One region of the Paenibacillus hexagrammi genome, then DNA from elsewhere that is predicted to be linked to it. Evidence: predicted binding sites of a transcription regulator. Region 1 holds the regulator's gene; each other region holds the start of a gene.
What was found. Region 1 encodes LexA, which represses DNA repair genes until DNA is damaged. Its sites were predicted from a motif close to CGAACATATGTTCG; they were not measured.

Region 1 (3,151 bases):
CTTACCTGGCGCTTGCTGTTATGCTGGCAGCAGGTCTTGACGGTATTAAGAACAAAATGCAGCTGCCTCCTCCGACAGACCGTAACATCTACGTGATGACGGAAGAAGAGAGAGAAGAGCAGGGCATTCCAAGCTTACCTGTCAACTTGAAGACGGCGCTCGATGAAATGATCCGCAACGATGTCATCTGCGATATTCTTGGGGAGCATGCTCTGGCACACTTTTATGAATTGAAAGAAATCGAGTGGGATATGTACCGTACTCAAGTTCACCCTTGGGAACGCGATCAGTATCTGTCCCTATATTAATAGCTCAACCCCCTGGCGCTCTAAGTGTTGGGGGGTTCTGTTTTTTTATGAAAGGGGCTTCTCGTACAGCAACAAGTCGGCTTGGAATCAAAGCCCCACTTTGTGGCGTTGGTTACGTAATTAAGCTTCCCGCTGAATGAATCTTAGATCGTTCCACTTAATTTCACTTTATGAAGCACAGGAACAGATATTTCACCAGTAGATGAATCTTGGTATAAAGAAAGAACCGACATCGTATCTAAAACGAATTCGTCAGGAATTTGAAGGCCGAATAACTCATTAGCTTCAATTTCTGTTACTAAAGAACGACTTCTCAGTGTGCAATGAGGAGTATAAGGATAGGGGCTTCTTAAAAAGAATATACCTGAATCAGCAATCTGTTCGTGCAACCGATGAAATGGACCTTCATCTTTTATAGTAAAAGCAAAAATATCCGTATTTGGAAACCTCAATACTTTGCCGAAAGCAGCTTTAATTGGCGCGGTTCTTAATGCAATGGAATGCAGCTTTGAGAATACTTTATCTGAATCCTGTTTGGGTTCCAAAACACCGACTCCACTTGAACCTGCCAAAGTTATCTCGACAGGTAAGGATGCTCTGAAATCGTCTTTTTGTTGTTTCCTGATTGATATAATTTGTTTTGTAATATGTGAAGGCATTTCAAGGACTATGTGAGTATTATGAAATTCTACTTTGTCTCTCATAAATAACATTCCTTCCATCGACGTACCTATAGCTCGAGAATAAACAGCTCTTCGAAGCTTGGCGTATGGATCTTTCGTAAACAGGTAAGAAAATACGAACAATTTTCTATACGATACCCATGTTCAAGTATGCAGGAGAGGTCATCTTTCTATTGGATAGTCTCAGGTGGCCAGTATACAGATAGGGAAGTTGCTCGTTCTACGCAGCGAAGATGTCCATGAAAACAAAAAACCACCCATGAACGCACGGCTCTCTCGACTATTAGACGTCATCTAAAGTTGGAGTTGCCACATTCAGAAAGGGTGGTTTTTACCTTGGAATCTAGATATCCCGAAACAAGCCAATAACTCGTCCGAGAATCGTAACGTGCTTTAGGAGAATTGGCTTTAAAGCTGAGTTTTCCGGTTGAAGACGAATATGGTCGCGTTCCTTGTAGAATCGCTTAACCGTTGCTTCATCATCCTCTGTCATCGCCACTACGATATCTCCATTGTTCGCAGTTTGCTGCTGCTTTACGATCACATAGTCACCGTTATGAATACCGGCTTCAATCATACTGTCACCAGAAACGCTTAGCATGAAAACGTTATTATCGCCGACTTTGTGCGAAGGAAGCGGGAAATAATCTTCGATATTCTCCGTAGCTGTGATCGGAACTCCTGCAGTAACTTTACCGACTAGCGGTACCCGTGCAACAGAAACGGCGAAATTGCTTTCTGCACCGTCTAAGCCTAAAATCTCAATGGCTCTAGGCTTGGTCGGGTCTCTGCGGATTAAGCCTTTCTTCTCCAGACGTTCCAAGTGTCCATGTACGGTGGAGCTTGATGCTAGTCCAACTGCCTCGCCAATTTCTCGTACGGAAGGCGGATATCCCTTATCTTTCACTTCATTCTTAATAAATTCCAATATCGCTTGCTGCCGTTGGGAAATCTTACTCAATAGTATCACTCCAATGAAAGGAATCAGTAACCAAATTATAACACAGAACCGGAGTTCGTACAAACATAAGTTCGAAAATACATTGACACAAACATTTGTTCGTGTTAAATTAATAACAGAACAAATGTTTGGGGGATGAATCTTATGTACATAGCATATTCAGGAGATCACAATTCCAGCGGCTACTTAAGAAATAAACAACTAACATCACAGTCTGCACATACAGAGATTCCAACTAAAGGGCTCGCGAAGATCTCTTTAAAATTTATATTGTCAGCAATTGTCCTTGTGTTGGTTTTTTCTTTTGGCGCTATCGTACACGCATACGCAGGTGAAGGCAGTTCTTCTTCACTTCTAAAGACTTCTGACTTAACTATTGAATCTGTAAACTCGAACAGTACTGTTATAGCCAGCTTAAAGCCAATCTCTGGGAAGGTCGTTGTATCTCGAGGAGATACTCTCTGGTCGATAGCTTCATCCCATATGGAGCGAGAGGAGGATATTCGTTTTTATATTAAAGAGTTGAAGGTGTTGAACCGACTTGATTCAGCGATCCTTCACGAAGGGCAAGTGTTAATCCTTCCTTAGAATCCATTAGTCGAACATATGCCATATAAGAATATGAGAAAAAATATAGAACACACGTTCTAATTTCGTTTGGAATATGGGTATTGAGATTTACACTCATATGGTATTACACGTCACCGGTATATCTGATAAGTAGATGCATATATTCTAATCTCAGATGCTTCCGTACTTGTTTGACAATTTGTTACGATCTTAAAGACTCGGCGTTATGCTGGAGTCTTATTTGGTTTATATTTTTATGATCGAAATGCATCTTCTTGCCTTGACTTTCTTAATAGGGGATGGCAAAGTAGTCAGTATGACGAACGCAGGGAGGATTTTCATGAGCGATAATATGGAACAAAACATAGAACGAATCAACGAGCTTGCCCGTAAAGCAAAAACGATTGGTTTGACCGATGAAGAGATTGACGAACGAAATGAACTGCGAAAGAAGTACATCCAGGCATTCCGCAGCTCGCTTAAGGTCCAGTTGGATTCCATTAAGTTTGCGGACGAAGAAGAAGAGAAGTAATCCACAATTACATAGATTTAAGTTAAAGGGGAAACGAACATGTCATTGAAAGCTGTTTTATTTGATTTGGATGATACTTTGTTATGGGATGACCGCA
Region 2 (3,151 bases), 2.7 Mb from region 1:
CTTCGCCTTCGCGGTGTACGCCGCCGATGCCGCCTGTGGCAAATACTTCAATGCCGGCAAGCGCAGCGCCGATCATCGTGGCAGCAACAGTTGTTGCGCCGATTTTGCCTGCAGAGAGGATATACGGAAAGTCGCGGCGGCTGACCTTTTCGACGTTCTTGCTGGTTGCGAAGGTTTCGAGCTCCTCCGGCGTCATACCGATTTTAATTTTGCCGTCCATCATACCGATCGTCGCGGGCACGGCGCCGTTATCCCGAATAATTTGTTCGACCTTTTGCGCCATTTGAATGTTTTGCGGGTAAGGCATCCCGTGGGAAATGATCGTCGTTTCGAGGGCTACGACCGGCTTTTCGCTATCCAGCGCTTCTTTTACTTCATCGGTCATGGATAAATAAGAGTTCAGGTTCAAGGTCATCAGTTCTCCTTATAGGTATGATTAGACTTCCGAAGGGAAGCTGTTCTGCATGGTTTGCACCAAGACTTCTTCTGTTAACCGGCTTGAAGCCGATTCATTTGTTTGCAGGGTGAGGTGTGCCGCTGCGGTTCCGAGCTTGCAGGAGTTCAAGTATGAATGGTCGTGGAGAATGCCGTAAGCGACGCCTGCGACGAAGGCATCTCCTGCCCCTGTGACCTCAACGACGTCCGTAGGAAGTGGCGGCACAAAGGTGCTTCCGTGCTCATCTTGATAAAGAACGCCCTGCTTGCCCAGTGTGATAAAAACGTGCTGCACACCGCGCCTGCGAATAGCCTCCGCAAGCTCCGTGATAACAGCGGGGTCCGCCTCTTCCCCGGTCGATGCTCTGCCGGCAAGCTCATAGGCTTCCTCGAGATTAGGGAATATAGCGGTGATTCCCGTAAGATCGTGAGGTAGCTTCTTGGCCTTCTCTGAAGAGACGGGATCAAGAAACAGAAGAACCCCTTCCGCTCCGCAGCGCTTCACTAGCATGTCAAGGCTGGCCTGAGGCAGATTCGTGTCGGCGATCACCAGCTTGGAAGCGGCGATATGCGGCCATTTCTCATTGAGCAGCTCGGGGCCGAACGCATCGTAGATGTCCATGTTGGCAAATGCGAGAAACATTTCGCCGCTGGCATCGAGCAGTGCTGTATAGGTTCCGGTATGGGCTCCTGGTATCACAATGGATTGGCTGATGTCGACGCCGCGATGGCTCGTTTCGCCCAGCACCCATGTGCCTGCCTTATCGTCTCCGACAGCTGTAATCAGTGCGCTTCGGCAGCCGAGCCCGGCCAGGTTCTCAGCGATATTGCGGGCGACACCGCCGCAGGACTCCGTGACGGTTACCGGATTGGAGGAAGCAAGGCGGATCGGCGCCTTGCTGGCGGCTTTATTGTCCAGATTAGCCCCGCCTATGCACATCACGGAGCTTTCATCTGCGATGATGTAAGCTCTTCCGCGAATCATCCCCTTCTTCGTCAGCGAAGCGATATACCCTGCTACAGCGGATCGGGAGATGCCGATTTGATTTGCGAGCTCGTTCTGAGAGATGAACGGATTAACACGGATAAGCGATAAAATATGCTGTTCCCGGTCCATGAATGGCTCCTTTCCTAATCAAAGGACTACCTACAGTTTATCTGATGGTTAAACATATGTCTATCAGACAAACACATGTCCGTACCTACCGAAAATAGAAAAAGGAGCATGAATGCCGGATGCAACCGGACATGCTCCTAATTGTAAGCATACGTTATCTTACCGGATCGGTTTTGCGAATGAATCCCAACAAGCCGAGCAGTCCGAGTAAGCCTACTAGATTGCCGCGCGAGCCGGTCGGCGTGCCGGACGAGTCCGACAGCATTTGATAGGAAGCAGCGGGGCTAGGTCCGAAGGGAGGGAAGTTCGCACTTCCTCCGGAGGTGGAAGCTGCACGAATTCCCGTTTCCGTGCCCGGCATACCGAACGGGTTCGTATTATAGAATGTCGGCGACCCCGGACGTACCAGATGTATTTCAGGACCGGCTCCAGGTGTAGAGGGTTGCTGGGAATAACCGAATTCAGGCTTGGCGCCGACTACGGCTACAAAACAAAGGAAACCTATAAGCGCTAATTTGGTATATACGCTTGGAAGCATAGAACTTGTCCTCCTGACTGCAAGTGAGTCGCTAGTTTGTATGGCTATCTTTCCCTTTGTATTCCGGAATTATGTGCCGCATTCATCATCCTTGAGGAACAAGCTTGCCAAACAACGATCTGCTATACTAACAAAGTAATGGATAAAAGAGGAGATGAGAGGATGTATCCAAGTTTTGATCTGACCGGCAAGATCGCGGTAGTGACCGGAGCGAGTATGGGGATTGGATACGGCTTGTCCAAAGCGCTGGCTCATGCGGGCGCCAAGGTGGCTGTAACCGCGCGAAGCGTGAACGATCTAGAGAAATTGGTTGCCGAAATCGCTCAAGAAGGCGGGGAGGCGTACGCTGTTCCCTTGGATGTGCGGAATGTAGGTGAAATCCAAGAGGTGATGAACCGGATTCAGAAGCATTTTGGCCGGATCGATATTGTTGTAAACAATGCGGGTTTGGGTGCGAATCATCCAGCCACTGAGGTTACGGAAGCGGACTGGGACAGCATGATGGATGTTAATCTGAAGGGGCTCTTCTTTTGCTGCCAGGCTGCTGGCCGTATCATGCTCGAACAGGGCTACGGCAGAATTATCAATATGAGCTCCCAAGCCAGTGTGGTGGGCATTAAGGATCATGCCGTTTATTGTGCTTCTAAGGGCGGTGTCAACCAGTTGACGAGGGTGCTGGCGCTGGAATGGTCGTCTCGCGGGGTGACAGTCAATGCGGTGGGGCCTACGTTTACATACACGCCGGGTACAGCGGAAAGACTGGATGATCCCGACTATTTACAAACTGTCGTCGATCGGATTCCTGCCGGGAAGGTAGCTGATATCAAGGACGTTGCAGGTGCGGTCATTTATTTAGCGTCTCCAGCCGGAGATATGGTGACAGGAACGGTACTGCTCGTCGATGGAGGCTGGACGGCCCAATAAGCCCGACCTGGCAGGCCGAACTGATGATAAAGGTATTTGGGGACTCAGTAGTATCCTGAGAGGCGCAGCGATCGGATAAATAGCTGCCGAAGCTCGGAATGGAGCCGGAGCCTACAGGATCAACAAACTCCCCAACC
Region 3 (3,151 bases), 1.6 Mb from region 1:
CTTCTCGATCCTGCCTCTTAAGCTGCGATGTCCGTATTCGCCGTATATGACAAGCTCGACGGGTGTTCCGCCGCTTACGGCAGCGGCAAGCTGCCTCCCGATCTCCTCTTGCTCCTGCTCATCGAGCTCCGGCAGTGCCAGCTTGCCCAGCACTTGGCTTGCCTCCTGGATGCGAAGCTTGTGTTCCGGCAGCATCATTCGAGATGATTCCCATAAGCCGTTGTTTGTCAGTTTTTTGCTCATCATCGATAATGACCTCCAATCTTCTTGGCTCTGTCCGCCGCTTGCCCGGCCGAAGTGGCCGACACAGCCCGAACAATCGCCGTTTCACCGAACCTTCGTTTCAGCTCATCCGTCGTCCGCTCAAGCTCACGGAACCGGTCCCGCTCCTCGAACATCGTAAGCTGGTAGCTCTCCTCGCTCGAAAGCTGCGAGATACCGACAGCCACCTTGCGCACCGGAAGGCCGTCCCAATGCTGCTGGAATAGCTGAACAACGGCCTTGTACACATGATTCGTCACATTCGTAGGATCGGGAATTTTCATCTGCCGGTAAAAGCCTGTAGGCCGGTCGAAATCCGCTCCCTGGCAGCCCACCGATACGACCGAGCCCATGTACTTGAGCGAGCGGCAGCGCAAGCAAACCAGCTCCGAGAGCTCCAGCAGCACCACCTTGATCTCATCCAGCGTTGCGTAATCCCGGGGCAGCGTCATCTGATGGCCGATGCTTTTGGGCGCTTCGCTGTGCGTATAAGGGCTTACGGGGCTGTCATCGATCCCGTTGGCAATGCGCCAGTACAGCTCCGCGTCGATATCGCAATTCTTGCGGAACTTGCGGCGCATCATCTCCTTCAGCTTGCCTAAGGGAGTTTGGGCCAGCGCGCCGATCGTCGGAAGACCCATCGTATGAAAGTGTGCCATCATCCGGCTTCCGACCATAAACAGCTTGCCGATGTCCAGCGGCCACAGCTTCTGGGTCATTCCCTCCTTCGTCAGCGTGAATAAGCCGGAATCCGACTTCTTGGCAAAATTATCGCAGGCCATCTTGGCTGTCACCTTGGAGAAGCTGATGCCCAGCCTCGTTTTGACCCGCGTCTCGTTCCATACCCGCTCCTGAATTGCTGCGGCAATCGTCAATGGGTCCCCAAAGATGCGCTGGGATCCGGTCACGTCGATAAATTGCTCATCGATGGAGTACGGCTCCACGAGATCGGAATAGCTTCTGTATATCTCCGTGATCTGCATCGAGATCTCAATATAAGTTTGCATGCGCGGCTTAATCACGATCAGATCGGGACACTTGGCGATCGCCTCGCCCACCCGCTCCGCCGTCGTCACGCCGTACTTCTTGGCCATCGGGCATGCCGCTAGCACAATGCCGCTGCGCCGTTCCGGATCACCGGCCACAACAAGCGGCTTGTTGGCATATTGCGGGTTAGCCGCCTTTTCCACACTGGCATAAAAGGATTGGCAATCCGCCAGCATAATGACACGCTGATGTTGATTACCCATGCCGGCTCACCCGCTTGTCAGCTTCACGTTCATATAGTGACTCGCCTTGGTCAGTACCTCGGTACGCAAAATGTCCCAAAGCAGCGTAATATGATGCGTATATCCGCGGCACAAATAATCGGCATCAATACCGGTGTCCGTCCGCTTTTCCGGAAACAGCTTGATTCCCCGCTCCCTGAGCGCTCTCTTCAGCGCATAATGCTCTTGAAAGATCTGGCCCTGCACCTGTTCCAAGCTGTGAACAAGCAGCAAATCCAGCTTGAATCCCGATTGGTTCGCCAAATGAATATCGTCCTGAATGTAGTCCATCATAATGGGCAAAATAAGCGCTTCTTTTACCATCTGCAATTCATCCTTACTCAGCAATGGCGCATTCACCTATCATCAGCCTCCCGCACCCGGTAAAAATAAGAACACAAGTTCGTATTCTTTGTATTGCCTATTATATACCCAAGACGTACGTCGTATGCAAGAGGCGAATATGGAATTCAAAAAATTAACAAAAAGGAAAAAGATCGGGCCTTTTTGGGTCCGATCTTAAGGGGTAAGGCCATATAAATCCGCATGAACAAGCATCAAGATATCAAAAGATCAAGCGTAGCAAGAACACAAAGTATATCAAGCAACAAGCAGCCGCTGACCGGAATCATACCGTTATGTGGGAAGATCCCCTTTACAGCTTCCAATCCAGCCCGGGGGCTATCATCTTCACCACCGCCAGCTGCCTCAGCTTGTCGATCAAGTGCTGCTGAATGGCCTTCATGTGGTCATCCTTGGAAAATACATAATCCTATTACTAATACAAAAATCCCATAAATAATCACTGATTTCTTCACTACTGATCTCATAATAATTTCCTTTTCCTAGTTGTTAATATATACACAAGAACTTTGCTAACAAGTTACTCACGTCTCTCTTCCCGCACTGGCCTCACGTGTTGAGGAATGTCGCGTTTATCTATGGGGACGTATTCAACATTAAAGGATCCACGATAACCAAATAGCGGTCCGAAAAATTTGTTTTTCACTTGCACATTAATTTGGAACTTTCCTTTTTCATCATCGTACCACTCGCAGACATCAGCATAACCGGAGAATATCATTGGAAACCGAAAGCCTAGAATCCCCTCATAAAAAAATTGTTTCCCAGAACGTAGCCCCATTCCGCCATTCTCCGCAACAAACATATCGATTTCCACTGCCAAATGCTGGTGAGTACCTAAATAATCAATAATTTTATGTCGTTTTTCACTGTAAATCATCGTAGCATCAAAACGTCTGACTCGGTTTGGAAATTGATATGTTCGAATCCAAGTAACAGTCTCTCGCCCAAAGCTATCCCTGTATGCGTAATTCTCGATCGTGAAAGGAATATGCTTACCTCTCTGAGGAAAAAGGATGTTTCGCCAAGTACCTAGTGCCAGAAACGGAATTGTAAACCATTTACCATACCAAACATGTTCCATAACTCCTTTTCCAATAGAAGCTATTTGATTTTCGCTTCCGAAGCTAAATCTTTTTTGGATCTGAGGGTGGAGCTTGGCAAAATCTTCACCGAGGGCTTTTTCGTAGATTGAGGTCATGTTTGGTTACCCTTTTCAGGTGAATTTCGGAGACATCTTTCAGCAATCGGAAGCTCTG
Region 4 (3,151 bases), 730 kb from region 1:
ATTCTTTCAGCTTTCGCTTGATTTCTACGGCCGAGTGCGGACGTCTTCCGATCATACCTAGCGCCTTCAAATACGCCTTATTGCGTTCTTCATCTTCAAGAATTGTCTGTGTATGTTCGGGATGAATGATCTCGCCTTTCATAAGTCGATGCTTAATCATAATGTCTTCATGTACGGAAAACGCATACTCATCGTTCACAAATATGTTATATCTGCTTTTACTTCGTTTCTGCTTCTCAATTGAAGTGATGATAAACTCTTGATGTTCATCCTTATACATAGTACTTCACTCCTTAATACAACGGCAGCACCTTAACCCTAGGTTAAAGTGCTGCCGTCCATCCTTTTATTCAGCTTCTAACGCCAGATCCTCTTCCATCTCTTCATCTTCGTTAGGACCAGTAACCTTGATTAAGTTGCTATTCTCACGAACTTTCGTTTCAATCGTTTGAGAAATTGCCGGATTCTCCTTCAGGAACTGCTTAGCATTTTCGCGTCCTTGACCTAAACGCTCACCTTCGAAGGAGTACCATGCGCCGCTTTTATTGACAATGTCCATCTCTGTTGCGATGTCAATGATGCTGCCCTCACGCGAAATACCTTCACCGTACATAATGTCGATCTCAGCTTGCTTAAACGGTGGAGCAACTTTATTTTTCACTACTTTAATCTTAGTACGATTTCCTACCATGTCATTGCCTTGCTTGATGGTTTCCACACGACGAACATCCAATCGCACGGAGGAGTAGAATTTAAGAGCACGTCCGCCTGGCGTTGTTTCCGGGTTACCAAACATTACACCAACCTTCTCACGAAGCTGGTTAATAAAGATAGCAATAACCTTGGATTTATTAATAGCACCGGACAGCTTACGCAGAGCTTGTGACATCAATCGAGCTTGCAAACCTACGTGAGAGTCTCCCATTTCGCCTTCAATCTCTGCTTTCGGCACGAGAGCAGCTACGGAGTCAATGACAATGATATCCACGGCTCCGCTTCGTACTAGTGCTTCTGCAATTTCCAATGCTTGTTCACCTGTATCCGGCTGGGAAAGCAGCAGTTCATCAATATTGATTCCAAGCTTGCTTGCATAAAGCGGATCCAACGCATGCTCCGCATCAATAAATGCAGCTTGTCCCCCTGCTCTCTGCACTTCGGCGATCGCATGCAGAGCAACTGTCGTTTTACCAGAGGATTCAGGTCCGTATACTTCGATAATTCTTCCTCTAGGAAAACCTCCTATTCCAAGTGCAATATCTAAAGCAAGTGAACCACTGGATATGGTCTCCACCTGCATATGTGTAGATTCTCCAAGCTTCATGATGGAGCCTTTTCCGAATTGTTTTTCAATTTGGCGTAATGCCATCTCAAGTGCTGCGCGACGATCTGTCAAAACACTCACTTCCTTTTATCATTATAGGTATATGATAACTCGTTTCCGGAGGTTTGCCAAGCATTTTTTCGAACATACATTCGTTTTTATGCGAACAAGCAAAGAACCGTAACAAAGTTATCGCTTTGCTACGGTTCTTCCGTTAACAGATAGTTTTATTATATGCGAAGCCTACGAATCTTTCAACTGTTTCCATAGCTGATAGAGTGCACTCTTCGCTGCTCTGAGCTTAATCATGTCTCGATTTCCCGACAGCTTAAGCGTGAATATTTGCGGCTGAGCACCGCGTTTGCCTAGCCCTACATAGACGAGACCGACCGGTTTGCCTTCCGACTCTCCCGGGCCTGCCACGCCTGTTACAGATAATGACCAGTCACTTCCAGTCGTATTGAGTAGATTTTGCGCAAGCAGGGATGCTGTCTCCTCACTAACTGCTCCAGGCGCTGCATCACCTTCAAGCACTTCCATTGGCACTTGTAAAAGCTTGTTCTTTAATAGATTGGTGTAGCAAATAATCCCTCCGAGAAACGATTGTGAGCTGCCAGGAACGGCAGTAATCAGATCACTCAGCAAACCGCCCGTGCAGCTTTCCGCCACCGAAAGAGTCATCATCTTACTGCTCAGCAGCTGCAAAATTACATGCTCTAACGGCAGGTCCTCATCCGCATAAATAAAGTCCCCAACCCGAGTGCGAATCTCTTGTTCAAGCGGAAGGAGCTTCTGTTTTCCTTCTTCAACGTCCCGCGCGCGCGTCGTAAGACGAATCGCCACTTCCCCCTCCTTGGCATACGGAGCGATCGTCGGATCCTGCTGATCTTGAATTAGATCCATCAACTGATGCTCCAAGCTCGATTCGCCAATACCAGCAAAACGAAGCATTTTGGAATAAAGCGGCACTTCATCTGTCATTACGCTACTAAGCCATGCTGCAGCATAATTCGTAAACATCGGCTTCATCTCTTTAGGAGGACCTGGCAGCAGGATAAAATGGGTTCCCTCATAGGTAACGGCAACACCTACGGCCATTCCAGTATCATTCAGCAGCGGATCGCAGCCTTCAAGCATAAGTGCCTGACGACGATTGCTTTCCACCATATGTATGCCCCTAGATGAAAAAAAATCGGAAATCTTGCTCATAGAAGGTTCATGAATAATCAGTTCTCGCCCTATGTAAGCTGCCAGTACATCCTTAGTCAAATCGTCCTGAGTGGGTCCAAGACCACCTGTACAGATGACAATATCTGCTCTGCTTGCAGCGAGTTTAAGCGTTTCAAGCAATCTGTCTTTATTGTCACCTACTACGGTTTGATAATAGACATCGATACCTAACCCAGCGCATTCCACAGCTAAAAATCGTGCATTGGTGTTCACAATCTGCCCCAGCAGCAACTCGGTACCTACTGCTACAATCTCTGCTTTCATCTACACATTCCTCCCAAAAGGAAAAAAACAATAGGTTTCCCTATTGCGATTTTTCCGAAAAGTCTATGACATGTTTATTCTTCACAAAATACTCAATGCCTGAATACATGGTGATAATCGCAGCTACCCAGCTAGCAATCACATCAAAGGGGAAGTCGATAAATGTAAAGGGAAAATTATTAATAAGCAGCGCAATAATGGCCGTAATTTGAGCAGCAGTCTTCGCTTTCCCCCATTTGCTGGCAGCCATAACGGTACCCTCGAGAAGCGCGATCTGCCGAAGTCCGGTGACAGCCCATTCGCGGCTAATAATGACAATCACGATCCAAGCGTCTA

Region 2: a site for LexA is predicted at 1,621-1,634, ahead of L0M14_RS25945 (carbohydrate kinase). Genes of this name have one in related genera too.
Region 3: a site for LexA is predicted at 1,922-1,935, ahead of L0M14_RS20860 (YhjD family protein). Genes of this name have one in related genera too.
Region 4: a site for LexA is predicted at 1,463-1,476, ahead of recA (recombinase RecA). Genes of this name have one in related genera too.

Annotation. Positions count from the first base shown of each region.
Region 1 covers NZ_CP090978.1:3,010,909-3,014,059, reverse strand. The annotation lists gene glnA (type I glutamate--ammonia ligase) at 1-308, shown strand, start outside; gene L0M14_RS13475 (2'-5' RNA ligase family protein) at 452-1,012, opposite strand; gene lexA (transcriptional repressor LexA) at 1,335-1,952, opposite strand; gene L0M14_RS13465 (DUF896 domain-containing protein) at 2,863-3,054, shown strand; partial or broken gene L0M14_RS13460 (HAD family hydrolase) at 3,094-3,151, shown strand, end outside.
Region 2 covers NZ_CP090978.1:5,677,194-5,680,344, reverse strand. The annotation lists gene L0M14_RS25950 (pseudouridine-5'-phosphate glycosidase) at 1-385, opposite strand, end outside; gene L0M14_RS25945 (carbohydrate kinase) at 437-1,552, opposite strand; gene L0M14_RS25940 (hypothetical protein) at 1,707-2,090, opposite strand; gene L0M14_RS25935 (SDR family NAD(P)-dependent oxidoreductase) at 2,253-3,014, shown strand.
Region 3 covers NZ_CP090978.1:4,626,012-4,629,162, forward strand. The annotation lists gene L0M14_RS20850 (YolD-like family protein) at 1-246, opposite strand, end outside; gene L0M14_RS20855 (DNA polymerase IV) at 243-1,511, opposite strand; gene L0M14_RS20860 (YhjD family protein) at 1,518-1,889, opposite strand; gene L0M14_RS20865 (DUF4166 domain-containing protein) at 2,413-3,093, opposite strand; gene L0M14_RS20870 (DoxX-like family protein) at 3,090-3,151, opposite strand, start outside.
Region 4 covers NZ_CP090978.1:2,280,429-2,283,579, reverse strand. The annotation lists gene L0M14_RS10060 (regulatory protein RecX) at 1-280, opposite strand, end outside; gene recA (recombinase RecA) at 347-1,393, opposite strand; gene L0M14_RS10050 (competence/damage-inducible protein A) at 1,565-2,815, opposite strand; gene pgsA (CDP-diacylglycerol--glycerol-3-phosphate 3-phosphatidyltransferase) at 2,856-3,151, opposite strand, start outside.